Regions from separate parts of the Brucella sp. LJL56 genome, predicted to be linked through region 2. Evidence: riboswitches for the same ligand, from Rfam matches in the RefSeq annotation. Region 2 holds a riboswitch; the other holds the start of a gene.

Region 1 (6,900 bases), on a different contig from region 2:
ATGCGTTACGTCGAACGGCCTTGTTACGCCACCAGCACGTTGCAGCGACTGATCCATTAATGCTTGTCCCGAATATTCACCCACTCCGATCAGGATGATCTACTCTGGAATCAATCAAAACTACAGAAAATTCGGCCACCGGATTGTCGCAGTTCCTGACAGCGAACTGTCAGGAGAAACGAAGCAGTTACAATCCGAGCATCATAGCCCAGTACATATAGGTGGGTTTGCTTTCGGGCGTGGCCCAGGCAAGACCATAATGCTCGAAAGTCGGATCGAGCATGTTCTTGCGATGGCCTGCCGATTTCATCCACGCGTCGAAGACAGCCTGTGTATCACGCTGTCCCGATGCCACGTTTTCTGCTGCGGGTCCGCGGATACCCGCTTGACGCAGTCGCGCGACAAAACCATTACCCCAACCGACACTGTGACCGATCTTTCCATAACTCGCCATACGCCGGGCCTGATAAAGCGCAGCCTGCTCCAGCTTGGAATCCGTCGCCATCAATGGCAATCCGTTTGCCTTGCGAATAGCGTTGAAAATCGGGGTGGGATCGTTATCTCCAGCAGCCAATGCTCTGTTCAAAGGCATCGCCGAGACCGCCAACGCTCCTCCGGCAATGACCAGAAAGCCCCGCCGGGTCAGTGTTAATCCTTGTTCTTGCTGCATTGCCTGCCTGAGCTATCCAATTACCGAACCAAGAGCATTTCCAGCAAAAGTGTGAAACGGTTTTGCGTAGGACAATGCGATGAAACAAACTGTTAGAGCGGTTCCGACGATTCTGTTAAAAATAGGAACCGCTCGAGTTCATTTCCGGTAGCTGAGGATACGGAGCAAAATAAAGGCAGGAATAACGACCGCAGCGCCAAGGATGAAATAATCGACAAAGCCTGCAATTGCCGAAAAGCCCATATTCCAAAGGCGCAGGAAGAAATCGCGGATGCCATAGAAAATGTCATAGGGCGTCCAGTGAAACGCGCTCATAACCACGCCGACGACCAGCGAAATCAGCACTAGCTTGATCAGGATACGAGCGGGCGTATCGCCAAGAAAACGGTTTACACCATCCGACATGCAAATCTCCTGTGTGTCTGTATGCCAAGACGTTGCGATGCTAACGCATCACGCCTCGAAAAAGTTCAATCATCACCCGGGCTTAACCAAAACCCTCGGGCTTTGGTATTATTTGCCAGAGCGACAGATACATCGCGCAAGAAATAGGCTGTCCGTGCAGCCTTCGCAAGTTCTGTGCTTGCCTATCGCTGTTTGCGGTAATCGCGCGGTGCCTTCTGTTTTTGTCGTGTGAATGAGCGGTTCATGCTCCGCGTATCGGTGAAGCCGCTTGCAACAGCCACTTCCAGCAGCGACAGGCCTGTTTCAGACAAAAGTTCCTTGGCCTTTTTGACCCGAAGCTCCTCGCGAACCTCGAATGCCGTTCGTTCGAGGGCGAGCCTGAAACCACGCTCCATCTGACGAACGGAAATTCCCAGCCGACGCGCGACATCGATCATCGGTACAGGGTCTTCCAGCGTTTCTTCGAAAATACGGATTGCCTTGCGGATCATCGGCGAGCGCACGCCGTTGAAGCTCAGGGCGGGCTGCTCGGAACGCACAAGCTCATAGGGAATCATAAGAATGGATGCGCTCTTGCGCGCCAGTTCCTCGGAAATCTCGTTCTGTATGATGGAAAGCGCCAGCGATGCCGTACCTAACCCGCCCGCACAGGTGAAATGCCTTCCGCTACGATGAAACAGGCTGGTCGTATCGGCACTATAACCGTCAAAAAGCTCCAGGAAGTCGTCGCGATGGAACCAGCTCACACAGCAATTGCGATCCGGGAGAAGATTGGCTTCCGCCAGCAGAAAGGCAGCCGTGCAAAGGCCAACCACGGTCTTCCCGCGTCGATCGGCGCGCTTGATAAGATCGACCAATGCCTGTTGTCGTGGCCGATATTGCGCGAGCAATCCACCCACAACTGCGACGTAATCACAATCGTCGAGTTCGCCAATAGGAGCGGTTGGCTCGATCACCATACCGGAACTGGACGTGACAGGATCTCCTGAGAGCGTGCAGATTTTCCACGCGCAGCGTATCTGACGGCTCTTGTCGCGATCATCCGCAGCAAGGCGAAAAGGATCGAGGAAAAGGCTCAGTGCACTCAGCGTAAAGCCCGGCAGCGCAACAATACCGACCGATAGCCTGCGTTGCGGGACATCCGTTGCCGCTTGCAGCTTCTTGACCTGATCCCGTTCAATTCCATTGGTCACTTAGGTCGCTCTCCTCCGCCCTAAACTATATCTGCTTGGAGGAGGCTGATATAGTCAACGAAAATGCTTGGAAAGCTTCAACTGCTGCGCCTGATAGTTGGAGCCCAGATCGACGCCGTAAAGCGCCGAAGGGCGATGCATCATGTGCTCGTAAATGAGGCGCCCAACGATCTGTCCATGCTCGAGTATGAACGGAACTTCGTGGCTGCGGACTTCCAGAACTGCGCGACTGCCGGTTCCACCTGCAGCGCTATGTCCAAAGCCCGGATCGAAGAAGCCTGCGTAGTGAACCCGGAACTCGCCAACCAGTGGATCGAACGGCGTCATTTCAGCCGCGTAAAGCGGCGGAACATGTACGGCCTCACGTGACACGAGGATATAAAATTCATCCGGATCGAGCACGAGTTCACGCGCTCCCCGGTCATAGATCGGTTCCCAGAAATCAAGAATGTCGTGCGCGGCACGCTTGTCCACATCGACCACGGCCGTATGGTGCTTGCCACGGTAACCGATCAGCCTGTCAGGACCGCCCGAAAGATCAACCGAAAGGGCGATGCCGCCACCGGAGATATTCGGCATCTCGGCCGCAACCAGCGTTTCGGTATTATGCAGTGCAGCGAGTTCGGCTTCATCAAGCTGGGCGCGCCCCTTGCGGAAGCGTATCTGCGACAGGCGCGAACCCGTACGCACGACGATCGGGAATGTGCGCGGGCTGACTTCCAGATAAAGCGGGCCATTATATCCGGCAGGCACCTTGTCGAATTCCTGCGCCCCGTCCGCAATGACGCGGGTGAAGATATCCAGACGGCCCGTTGAACTTTTCGGATTTGCGGAGGCAGAAAGGTCGGGCGAAAGGGCCAGACTTTCGAGGAGCGGAACAATATAAACGCAGCCCGTTTCCAGAACTGCACCGGCGCTCAGGTCGATCTCGTGCAGCTTCAGGCGTTCCAGCTTATCGAGCACCGGCGTGCCCGGCCCCGGCATGAAGGAGGCGCGAACACGATAAGCTTTTGCACCAAGCCTCAGATCGAGGCTTGCAGGCTGTATCTGATCGGGATCAAGGGGGCGTGTAGACGCCAGCAAACCGCTTTCAAACAGCGCGGAAATATCCGCATCCGCCAGAATTCCAGCATCTTTCTGCATCATCAACCCGACACTCCGTAGCCCAGAGCGCCGTGCGTCCATTTGGATGCACAAAGGTCGCTCTAACTTTTTGAATCTACGCATCGTGCTTTCCAAAAATCGGTTCCGATTTTTGGAAAGCACGATGCTGCAGCATTGCTTGACAAAGACCATTGACCGGTCGCAGCGTCAATGCCAACCCTTGGAGCAGCTTGAAACCGGGTTTTCCGCAGGAATCCGAGCATTGTCGAGACGCACGGGATGTACTTTTCCCGAAATGAGACGGTTTCGGCATTGACGGCTCTACTCAACAGGCATAATGGAAAAGTGTTCCGTGGTGATTTGGCCGGCCGGCTTGCAGCCACGTTAAAGAATTCGCTAAAAAAGGCCGCGGTTCGTTACCGGCCTTTTGCGTTTTCGCAAGGCCGGTTTTTTATTGGCCGCCGAGGCTCGACTATCCTGCCCCGGCCGACCAGCTTTCGACAGGTTGGAAAAATGACGACTGAGAATACCCGCAAATTTCGCCCTGCAACCGAACTTGTGCATGCCGGATCGCTGCGTTCCGGATTTGCCGAAATGTCGGAAGCGATGTTTCTGACGCAGGGCTTCCTTTATCCCAATGCCGAAGCCGCCGAAGCGCGTTTCAAGGGTGAGGATCCGGGTTTCATCTATTCGCGCTACGCCAACCCGACCACGGATATGTTCGAAAAGCGCATGTGCGCGCTGGAAGGCGCTGAAGAAGCCCGCGCCACCGCATCCGGCATGGCGGCGGTCGCAGCCGCCATCCTGTGTCAGGTGCAGGCGGGCGATCACGTGATTTCCGCCCGCGCTGTCTTCGGTTCCTGTCGCTACATCGTCGAGACGATCTTGCCGAAATATGGCGTTGAGATTTCGATCATCGACGGCTCCGCTGTTGAAAACTGGAAAGCGGCTGTTCGCCCGAACACCAAGGTCATGTTCCTTGAAAGCCCATCCAATCCGACGCTCGAAATCATCGACATTGCTGCCGTTGCACAGGTTGCCGATGAAGCGGGCGCCAAGCTGATCGTCGACAATGTTTTCGCCACACCGCTTTTCCAGAAGCCTCTGGAGCTGGGTGCACATATCGTCGTTTATTCTGCAACCAAACATATCGATGGTCAGGGACGCTGCCTTGGAGGCGTCGTCCTTTCTGATCGTGAGTGGATTGAAAACACCCTGCAGGATTACTTCCGTCATACAGGTCCTGGCCTCAGCCCGTTCAATGCGTGGATCATGCTGAAGGGCCTTGAAACGCTGTCCGTACGCGTACGCCAGCAAACGCTGTCCGCAACTGCGGTTGCCGACTTCCTCGCTGGCAAGCCGGGCGTGAAGCGCGTGATCTACCCGGGACGGGCAGATCATCCGCAAGCCGACGTTATCGCCAAGCAGATGACGGGCGGTTCGACACTCATTGCGCTGGAACTGGAAGGTGGTAAGGAGGCTGCATTCAAGTTCCAGAACGCTTTGCAGGTTTTCAGCATCTCCAACAATCTGGGTGACGCAAAAAGCCTTATTACTCACCCGGCAACCACAACGCACAAGAACCTTAGCGACGAGGCGAAAGCTGAACTCGGTATTTCGGACGGTCTGCTGCGAATCTCGCTCGGCCTTGAAGATACCGACGATCTCGTGGAAGACGTCGAAGCAGCCTTGAAGGTCGCTCGCTAAAATCTCGCTTCTCGATATTGTGGCTTTTAGGCTGCAAACCAAGGTTCAAACGATGCAATTGCCGGAACATTCCGGCAATTGCCGCATATTAACCGACCCGAATCGTTGACCTCTCCCGCAACTTTAGCGATAGGTGGGGTGAATAACGGCGTCCATGAACAGAACCGACGAACCGTTGAGTAAAAAAGCATCTTTGCGATCCGGCTTCGCCAGATTGCAGGTGCCAAGGCCGATGCGAATGTAGGGCGGGTGTGCATGTACAGAGCGGTAACGCGGGGGATCGAAGTTTCGGTCGAACCTTTCTATCTGGAAGACCAGTCCGAACCCGACGAAAACCGTTATGTCTGGGGCTATCGCATAACCATTGCCAACAATTCCGCAGAAACCGTGCAGTTGCGTTCGCGTTACTGGCAGATTACCGATGCGAATGGGTATGTCGAGGAAGTGCGCGGACCAGGCGTGGTTGGCGAACAGCCAACCCTTGAACCAGGCGATTCATTTCAGTATTCATCCGGCTGCCCACTGACGACCACTTCTGGCGTTATGGTGGGGTGCTATCAGATGCAGGGGAACGGCGGCAGCTTGTTCGATGTCGATATCCCCGCCTTCTCGCTTGATATGCCAGACCTGCGACGTACATTGAATTGAGAATTTCGTCCCTTTGCTCTCTAACGGAGAGCAAAGGGAGCGGGACATTTTGTCGTGTCCTATCCATTGGCATTTTTGCGCGCCGCCGCTCCCGCACGTGGAAGCGCATTGGACCTTCATCAGGCCACGCAAACCGGTGCCCGATGAATAGATGCAATCAAACGCGTTCGATTAGGAAGTACGTGGTTGGTCCTGGCGGGTTTGGCAAAACGGAAGCATTATTCCATAACTCAACGTTGAGCCCATCCGTTCCGTCTCCCATAACAACCGGAGGCTGGACCACGCCATCCAGCCCGACCGGCGAAATACGCCAAGGGGCGTTGATCGGTAGTTTGAACCAGACGTATCCAACCTTGATCCGCACTGGCAGTGAACCAAAGCTGCTGACAGTCTTCTCTTCACTATCGCTAAAGACCATGTCGGTATTACGTGCGTCGGTGGTAAAGATCAGCAATAGCTTACTACTATCCGCTACCGTCTGGCCATCGAGCGAAGAAATCGCCAGCAAGCCAGCACCGGAAGCCGAACCGACCCAAAGCTGTCCGAGTTGTACTGGCTGTGCAAGCTGGGAGAATGCAAGTGCTTCCGTATGCTGCGTGACAACCCGCATCTGTTTCGCCACGATATTAAGCCTAATCTCTTCGGTATCGCTGACGTAAATGCCTGCCCCCGCATCACTTGGATTTGCGTCCGCCAGAACATCGTTGTTACGCAGGAACGTGATAGCGTCCGCGCGAGTGCTCATCTGGCGAGGCGAATTGACCGACACAGCACCTGGCACAAGAGCGGCATCGCCTTGCGCGAGACTCGACATCAGCGACATGATCGTCACCGCATCCGGTTCCTGCATGTCCAGCCCGACCAGATTTCCGACATCCTGTATCTGCGCCACCACCTGATGGAACGCCTTCGCAACATCTTCACGCCGGAACAACAGTGCCGACAAGGTTTCGCCAGCACGGGCAACGGGATCGAGCGCATTTCTATAGGGACGGATATACTGTTCGTTAAAATCGTTGCCGCCGTAACCAAGGACAAGCGCTCCGTTGCTGTGGCGGCACAGGATATCCCAATCCTGCAAAGCGGCGTAAGCCGGCATTGCGAGTCCGGCCTCGTAGCGATGCTTGTTCCAGAAAACGTGATCGTACTCTGTCACTACGAATGGCTTTCCCG
Region 2 (6,900 bases):
ATCGTTGGCATTCTTCCGGGCATCGCCCGCGGTTTGAATGTTTCAGTCAGTGCCGCCGGGCAACTGACTTCTGTTTTCTCGATTACCTTTGCTCTGACTGCACCACTGGCACTCATCCTCACGGCGCGGTTTGAGCGAAAAACCATTCTGATCAGTGCACTGACCGTTTTCATTGCAAGCAATATCATCGCATGCATCAGCCCCAACTATCTCATCCTGTTTGCCGCTCGTATGTGCATGGCTGCTGCAAGCGCAGTCGTCTGTCTGATTGCCACAATGCTGGCAACCGAACTGGTCAGCCCTGCGATGCGCGGACGCGCCATTGGAATCATATTCATGGGCATCAGCGGATCGATGGTGGCAGGCGTTCCAGCAGGAATGATCGTCAACGATTGGCTGGGCTGGCGCACAGTATTCTTCTGTCTGGCATTGATGGCAGCTTTGGCTCTGCTTCTATCATCAGCTTCACTGTCCCAAGCCGGATGCAGTCTGGGCGGTGTACCGCCCTACAAACCTCATCTGAAATCATTCCGGCTGGTGTCAGCGCAACTTGTTTCCATCCTTATGATCGGCGGTCATTTCGCATTATTCGCCTATCTCTCGCCATACCTTCTGGAAGCAGTGCAAATCTCTTCCCAAAACGTTATCTGGGCAATGGTGGCCTTCGGTGTAGCTGGAATGACCGGAGGATATCTGGGAGGGTTGCTTGTTGACAAACTGTCACCGCGGCTGGCTCTCGTGCTGACGCCACTTTTCTATCTGACGGCCCTGGCGGCGATACCGCTCACGACTGGGTCCAGCACTATTTTCGGCGCGGTACTGATGATCTGGGCCTGCATCAGTTGGATGATATCGCCCGTCGTTCAGAGCTTTCTCATCACAACCGATCCAGCAACCGCAGATGCAGGTGTCGGGATCAATCTGTCAGCCATGCACATAGGCGTCGCGCTTGGCACCGCGACAGGTGGGCTTGCACTGCAACGCTTGCCCCTGCAAGCCCTGCCCTGGATCGGGTGTTTTCCAGTCGCGCTTTCGCTGTTGTGCGCTCTCAACGCTTCCCGATATTTTCCAGGTCGTAGGACGTCGATTGATACATCTCGTTGATCCAGTTTCCGAAAAGAAGATGCGCGTGGCTGCGCCAGCGATTTTCCGGCTGGCGCGTCGCGTCGTCACCGGGAAAATAATTCGCCGGAACCTTCGTTTCAGGCTGAGCCTGAATGTCACGGAAATACTCATCCGCAAGCGATGTAGTGTCATATTCCACGTGATTGAACATGTGTAGCGAGCGATGACGGGGGTCATCAAGCAGGCAAAGCCCCGTCTCTGGACTATCGACTAGCACTTTCAGATCACTATTGGCCGGAATGTCGCTTTTGCGCACTTCAGTCCAGCGCGAAACCGGGATCTTGAAATCATCCGAAAACCCGCGAAGGTAGGGCGATGACGGTGCAAGGTTGCGTTGGCTATAGACGCCTGATGCCTTACCCGGCAGTTCGTACTTGCCCATGCCATGGAAATGATGAACAGCGGCTTGCGCGGCCCAGCATATATTCAGAGTCCGGTGTACATGGGTCTGCGTCCAGTTGAAGACACGCTGCATTTCGTCCCAGTAGGTGACTTCCTCAAATTCGAGACGTTCGACCGGAGCCCCTGTGATGACAAAGCCGTCAAATCGCTGGTCCTGCACCTCTTCCCACGGCTGATAGAAGGATAGCATGTGATCAGCAGGCGTGTGGCGTGCCACATGATTGGTGATACGAACAAGGGTCAGCTCGACCTGCAGCGGGGTTGCTCCGAGAAGGCGAGCAATCTGCGTCTCGGTGGTAACCTTGTTGGGCATTAGGTTGAGCAGGCCGATCTTCAGCGGACGAATATCCTGACGAACGGCATCTGCTTCGCGCATGACCATAACGCCCTCGGCCTGGAGAACACTGGTTGCTGGCAGATCATCAGGAATTTTAATCGGCATGTCGCGTCGGTCCCTAGTTTATGCTGGAGATGACGCGAGTGGCTTTATCCGTATATTTGCCGGTTTGGCCACATCCTCTCTTTACAGAGAGTACCACCTTGCCCGGAGAGGCAGGTTGGCGTTGGGCGTCTCCCCAACTCTTGATGTGATGTCACTTCTACTCAAACTCTTTCAGAGTGGCAATAGGGTTTGAGTGTCACCTTAAAGTGTATGAGAAACTTCCGCTTCGCGAACCAAACGGTTCGTGGATTTTACACTCACAGACACCCTGAATTTGGAATAAACGCCCTTTTTAAATGCTTTCGATTGCGACTTTCAAAGCGCTTACGCGCTGGGCCGATGTCCGAAATGACTGTTCGACAGCAAAACCGAAGGCGATAGCGCGAAAATCCTTCTCTTCGAGCGGGACGCGGCACGAAGCATGAACTTCTGTCGCGCCAGTCGCTTCAATTATTCGGCCCACATTCTCAGCGTTGACACCGCTGCCGGGCATGATGCTGATGCGCCCGCGAGCAATTCCAGTCAGCCGCTGCAAATTATCCAGCCCCTCTTCCGCAGTTTGTGACAGGCCGGACGTCAGGATGCGCTCGCAACCAAGTGCAATTGCCTGCTGTAGTGCAACCGTCATATCTGGAACCAGATCGAAAGCGCGGTGAAGCGTCGTTCCAAGACCTTTTGCCTCCGCAAGCAGTCTTTCCAGCATAGTAACATCCAGTGAACCATCATTCAGCGAAGCGCCGACAACGACACCAGTCAAACCAGCACTTCTGGCGTTGCCTATGTCGGACACCATTACGGCCTCATCTTCAGTCGAAAAGCGGAAGTTGCCCGCGCGCGGTCTGATCATTGCGTAAACTGGGATCGGTGCTTTCGAGGCAAGCTCCATCAAAGTCTGTGAGGGCGTCAATCCACCCAGTTCAAGCGCAGAACAGAGCTCGATGCGATCTGCACCGCCTTCGATTGCCAACCGCAACCCTTCAGCGCTATCTACGCAGACTTCAAGTAACATACTCACGTCTGATGCCCCAATATCGCTGCCCCCACCAAACCGCCATCGCTGCCGAATATACCTGGAACGACTAACGGCCTGTCAGTTTTTCGCAGAATTCTGGCTCTCACCGCCGTGTCAAGCGCCGAAACCAACTCCGAAGCGGTAGCAAGCCCGCCGCCTACCGGAATGATCGACGTACCGGTTACGTTGACGACTGCGGCGAGCGGATCGGCCACCAGTTGAAGATAGGCGGCAATTGTCCGTCTTGCCTCCTGACGACCTTCCAGCCATTCCCGCAGGACTCTATGGCTGCTCGCTTCGATACCATTCAGAAACTGGTGTAGTCTCTCGATCCCGCGTGCGCCACCAATCGTATCGACACAACCACTTTGCCCGCAACCACAACTGAAGCGTGGGACCAGCACAGTTTGTCCGTCGATTTCTACACAGGTGTTGAGGATCGGGCCGTGCCCCCATTCGCCGGTCAAGCCGCCTTTACCACGAACCAACCGACCATCGACAACAAGCCCGCCGCCAACACCAGTACCCAACACTATGCAGAAAACAATCTCATGTCCTTTTCCAGCACCTTCGATTGCCTCGGCGAGGGCCAGACAATCGGCATCGTTGGCGGCGATCACCTGTCGCTGCAATCGCTCGCCGAGTTCGAAGCTTAGCCTGTGATCGGTGATGCAAGGGATATTGGCAGAGAAAGCGGTACTTGTATCCGGATCAACCAATCCGGCAATGGAAAGCGCTAGTGGCCCTTCGTCGTTCGATGCATGAATACGAAGCGCTGTTTCCAATGCGCCCCCGAATTCTTCCCAACTGTTTGCTGATGTCGGCAGTTTTTCAAGAAGCTCGATACTTCCTGGATGTGTTGAACGCGCCAGCCGGATGAAGGATCCGCCAACATCTGCGGCGAACACAGTTCCAGCCCGTTGAGACTGACGCATCCTTCTGTCGTGCATGATCAATCTTCCGCCGATACGTTTCGATGTTCCATTCAATCATCGCAAATGTATCGGCAGTCAATCGCGCAGCGCAATCTATTCTACGGTTTCGGCGCTACAAGCGAGATGTTCACGCCTTGCGGGTCCTTGCATTGAACAACCCATTCGCCATTCGGCACTTCCATCGGCTCTTGCAAGACCGCTCCGCCCAGAGACTTGACCTTGCTGGCAGCATCTTTGACGCCATTGACCATGAAGTAGAAACCCCAACCTACATGGGTACCGGGAGGTGCGGTCATGATGCCGCCGTGATCGGCGCCATCGACACTAAACACCTTGTAGTTTCCCATGGGCCCCATGTCGAAGTCGCGTGAGAGCTTCCAGCCAAATACTTTCTCGTAGAAGGGAAATACCGTCTCGCAATTCTGGGCGTATAGTTCATGCCAGCCCGGATGTCCCGGTTTACGCGAACCAAAGTCGGCCGGTGGCGGCATGTCGTCCTTCGGCTCAAAGAGTGCAAAGACGCCACCTTGTGGGTCCGAAACAATCGCGAACCGTCCGATGTCCGGAATATCCTGCGCGGCCCTTAAAACCTTGCCGCCTTCTGCCTCGACTTTCCGGGAATATTCATCGGCATTTGTCACACCGACATAACCGATCCAGCCGGGTTCACCTCCACAATCCTCTTTTGGCATATCCGCCATCGACATCATGCCGGCGATCATGCATCCGGGCACTTCGAACAGTGTATACTTCATGCCGGGGACTCCGGCATCTCTCGCTGTCCAGCCGACAACTTTCGTATAAAAGTCCTGCGCGTTATCAGCGTCTGTCGTCATAAGTTCGTACCAGACGAACGGAGAAGAACCGTTTTTCATTGAATGTACTCCCTTGGATTTTGTTTCGCGTTCGAACGATCAGCCGCAGCAGCTATGTTTGGAAGCCTGCGCCTCATATTCATCGTGCCGCTTGACGAAATGCATCGTGCCATTTTCATTCCGCCCCTTGGGCGCGCGGTCGAGGATCATCAGAGTGCCGATCCATTCTTCAATGCCGCGTGCATAGCTGGAATAGGTATGATAGATCGCGCCGTTTTCATCCTTGTAAAAAGCGCTCATGCCGGGCAGCTCATCGAAAGCATCTTCTGCCGCCAGCTTTTCGAAGTTGTAGAAAACACGATTGTTCTCGAGTTCATCCTTCGTAAAGGAGACGTGGTAATCGAAATTGAAGTCGCTGCCTTCTGACGAAACCCAGGGGAAGTGCCAACCCATCCGCTTCTTGTAAGCTTCCAGCTTTGCCAGCGGTCCGCGCGAAACGGCGGCGAGCGTGACGTCGTGATTATTGAGATGTGTCACGGCGCCATCAAGATTATCGGCCAGGAACGAACATCCTGTGCAACCTTGATCCCAGTCGGGTCCGAACATGAAATGATAGATCAGCAACTGGCTGCGCCCGTCGAACAGGTCAGAAAGTGTTTTCCGTCCCGAAGGCGTATCGAATGTATAGTCTTTATCAACCTTCACCCACGGCAGAGCCTGCCGCTCACGATTGACCTTGTCGCGCAGATGGGTGGCTTCTTTCTCGCTTGCCAGAAGCGCGCGCCGCGCCTCAAGCCAGACTTCTCGGGATACGACCTCATTCATGGTGCAAGCCCTCCTCCGGCTTTTGCCCCGTGTCCATGCCCAGATAACAATCTTCCCGCTTGACGATTTACATTGATATCAATATTAATAATGCATGTCAAATAGCCTCGATGTACCTTTTGAAACAACACTTCTGGTTCGGGACACCTGCCTTTGTTTGCATGTTCAGCGCGCCGCACGCGCTCTCGCCCGACGTTTTGACGATGCCCTGCGTCCGGTTGGGCTGACCAATGGGCAATTCTCATTGATGATGTCGCTTAATCGCCCGACGCCACCGCCGATGAAGCCGGTTGCCGAACTCCTGGCCATGGATCAGACGACTTTGACTGCAGCCTTGAAGCCATTGCAGCGGCAGGGCTGGGTGGAGATCGTCGTAAACCCGAACGACAGACGCGAGCGTTTATTGCAGCTCACATCTGAGGGAAAGACTGCTCTTGCTGCAGCCGTGCCTATATGGAAGACCACGCATGCCGATATCGAGAAACAGCTCGCAAGCGGCACTGGTGACGACGTTCGCCGGGATTTGCTGGTTCTGTCCTCAGTCTGATTGCAGAAGGGGCGCTGATTGCGCCCCTGCCCTGACCACTTATTTCTTTTTCTTAGGCTCGAATTCCTTATTGTAAACCTCTTCCGCCATACGCCGGAGCGAACGTCCGATCGCGGCATATTCATATTCATTGAGGTTGGCCAGCGAGATGCGGCCTGCAGGCTGCAAGGTGCCGAAGCCTGTGCCCGGCAGCATAACAATGCCGGTTTCATCCGCTATGCGGAAAAGCAGCTCGGTCGGAGAGATATTCTTCTTTACCCATGTGGCAAAGTCATCGCCATACAGACGGCGGACAATATCTTCCAAGTCGAGCAAGGTATAGTAGTCGACCTCGTTCTCACCGGACTGAGGCGCCAACCCCAGTTCGCGATAAAGCGCTGCTTCGCGATGGCGGATCAGCTTTTTAAGCTCGGCTTTGTAGGAATCTTTTTCGTCCATAAGGCCAAACAACGAGAACAGCACCATCTGGACTTGCTGAGGCGTTGACAGACCTGCCGTATGGTTTAGCGCAACTGTACGACTATCCGCGACGAGCCTGTCAATGAACTTCAGCTTCGATACATCCGGCGTCAATGAGGAATAGCGCTCGTTCATTTCCTTCTTTGCCGATGACGGAAGATTCTTCAGTTTCTCATCCAGAACATTATCTTTCTGCATTGCAATGACACCCAGACGCCAGCCCGTTGCACCGAAATACTTCGAGAATGAATAGACCAGCATCGTATTATAGGGACAGATCGCGAAGAGCGATTTGAAGTTGTCCGCAAAAGTGCCGTAGACGTCATCGGTCAGGATCA

The links. Region 2 has a riboswitch for S-adenosylmethionine ahead of ACYSN1_RS15990 (homoserine O-succinyltransferase). Riboswitches for the same ligand answer to the same signal wherever they lie in the genome.
Region 1: it holds a riboswitch for S-adenosylmethionine, as region 2 does, so the genes downstream of both, ACYSN1_RS05265 (O-succinylhomoserine sulfhydrylase) here and ACYSN1_RS15990 (homoserine O-succinyltransferase) in region 2, are expected to answer to the same signal.

The regions. Positions count from the first base shown of each region.
Region 1 covers NZ_JBTXLQ010000001.1:1,065,642-1,072,541, forward strand. The annotation lists gene ACYSN1_RS05240 (MATE family efflux transporter) at 1-57, opposite strand, end outside; gene ACYSN1_RS05245 (CAP domain-containing protein) at 188-670, opposite strand; gene ACYSN1_RS05250 (DUF6460 domain-containing protein) at 809-1,075, opposite strand; gene ACYSN1_RS05255 (GlxA family transcriptional regulator) at 1,258-2,268, opposite strand; gene ACYSN1_RS05260 (2'-deoxycytidine 5'-triphosphate deaminase) at 2,323-3,414, opposite strand; SAM riboswitch at 3,715-3,794, shown strand; gene ACYSN1_RS05265 (O-succinylhomoserine sulfhydrylase) at 3,886-5,079, shown strand; gene apaG (Co2+/Mg2+ efflux protein ApaG) at 5,335-5,727, shown strand; gene ACYSN1_RS05275 (glycoside hydrolase) at 5,885-6,900, opposite strand, start outside.
Region 2 covers NZ_JBTXLQ010000005.1:10,114-17,013, forward strand. The annotation lists gene ACYSN1_RS15985 (MFS transporter) at 1-1,104, shown strand, start outside; gene ACYSN1_RS15990 (homoserine O-succinyltransferase) at 1,049-1,969, opposite strand; SAM-I-IV-variant riboswitch at 2,012-2,121, opposite strand; gene ACYSN1_RS15995 (copper homeostasis protein CutC) at 2,262-2,984, opposite strand; gene ACYSN1_RS16000 (ROK family protein) at 2,981-3,931, opposite strand; gene ACYSN1_RS16005 (VOC family protein) at 4,015-4,791, opposite strand; gene ACYSN1_RS16010 (DUF899 domain-containing protein) at 4,831-5,556, opposite strand; gene ACYSN1_RS16015 (MarR family winged helix-turn-helix transcriptional regulator) at 5,651-6,103, shown strand; gene ACYSN1_RS16020 (bifunctional aspartate transaminase/aspartate 4-decarboxylase) at 6,143-6,900, opposite strand, start outside.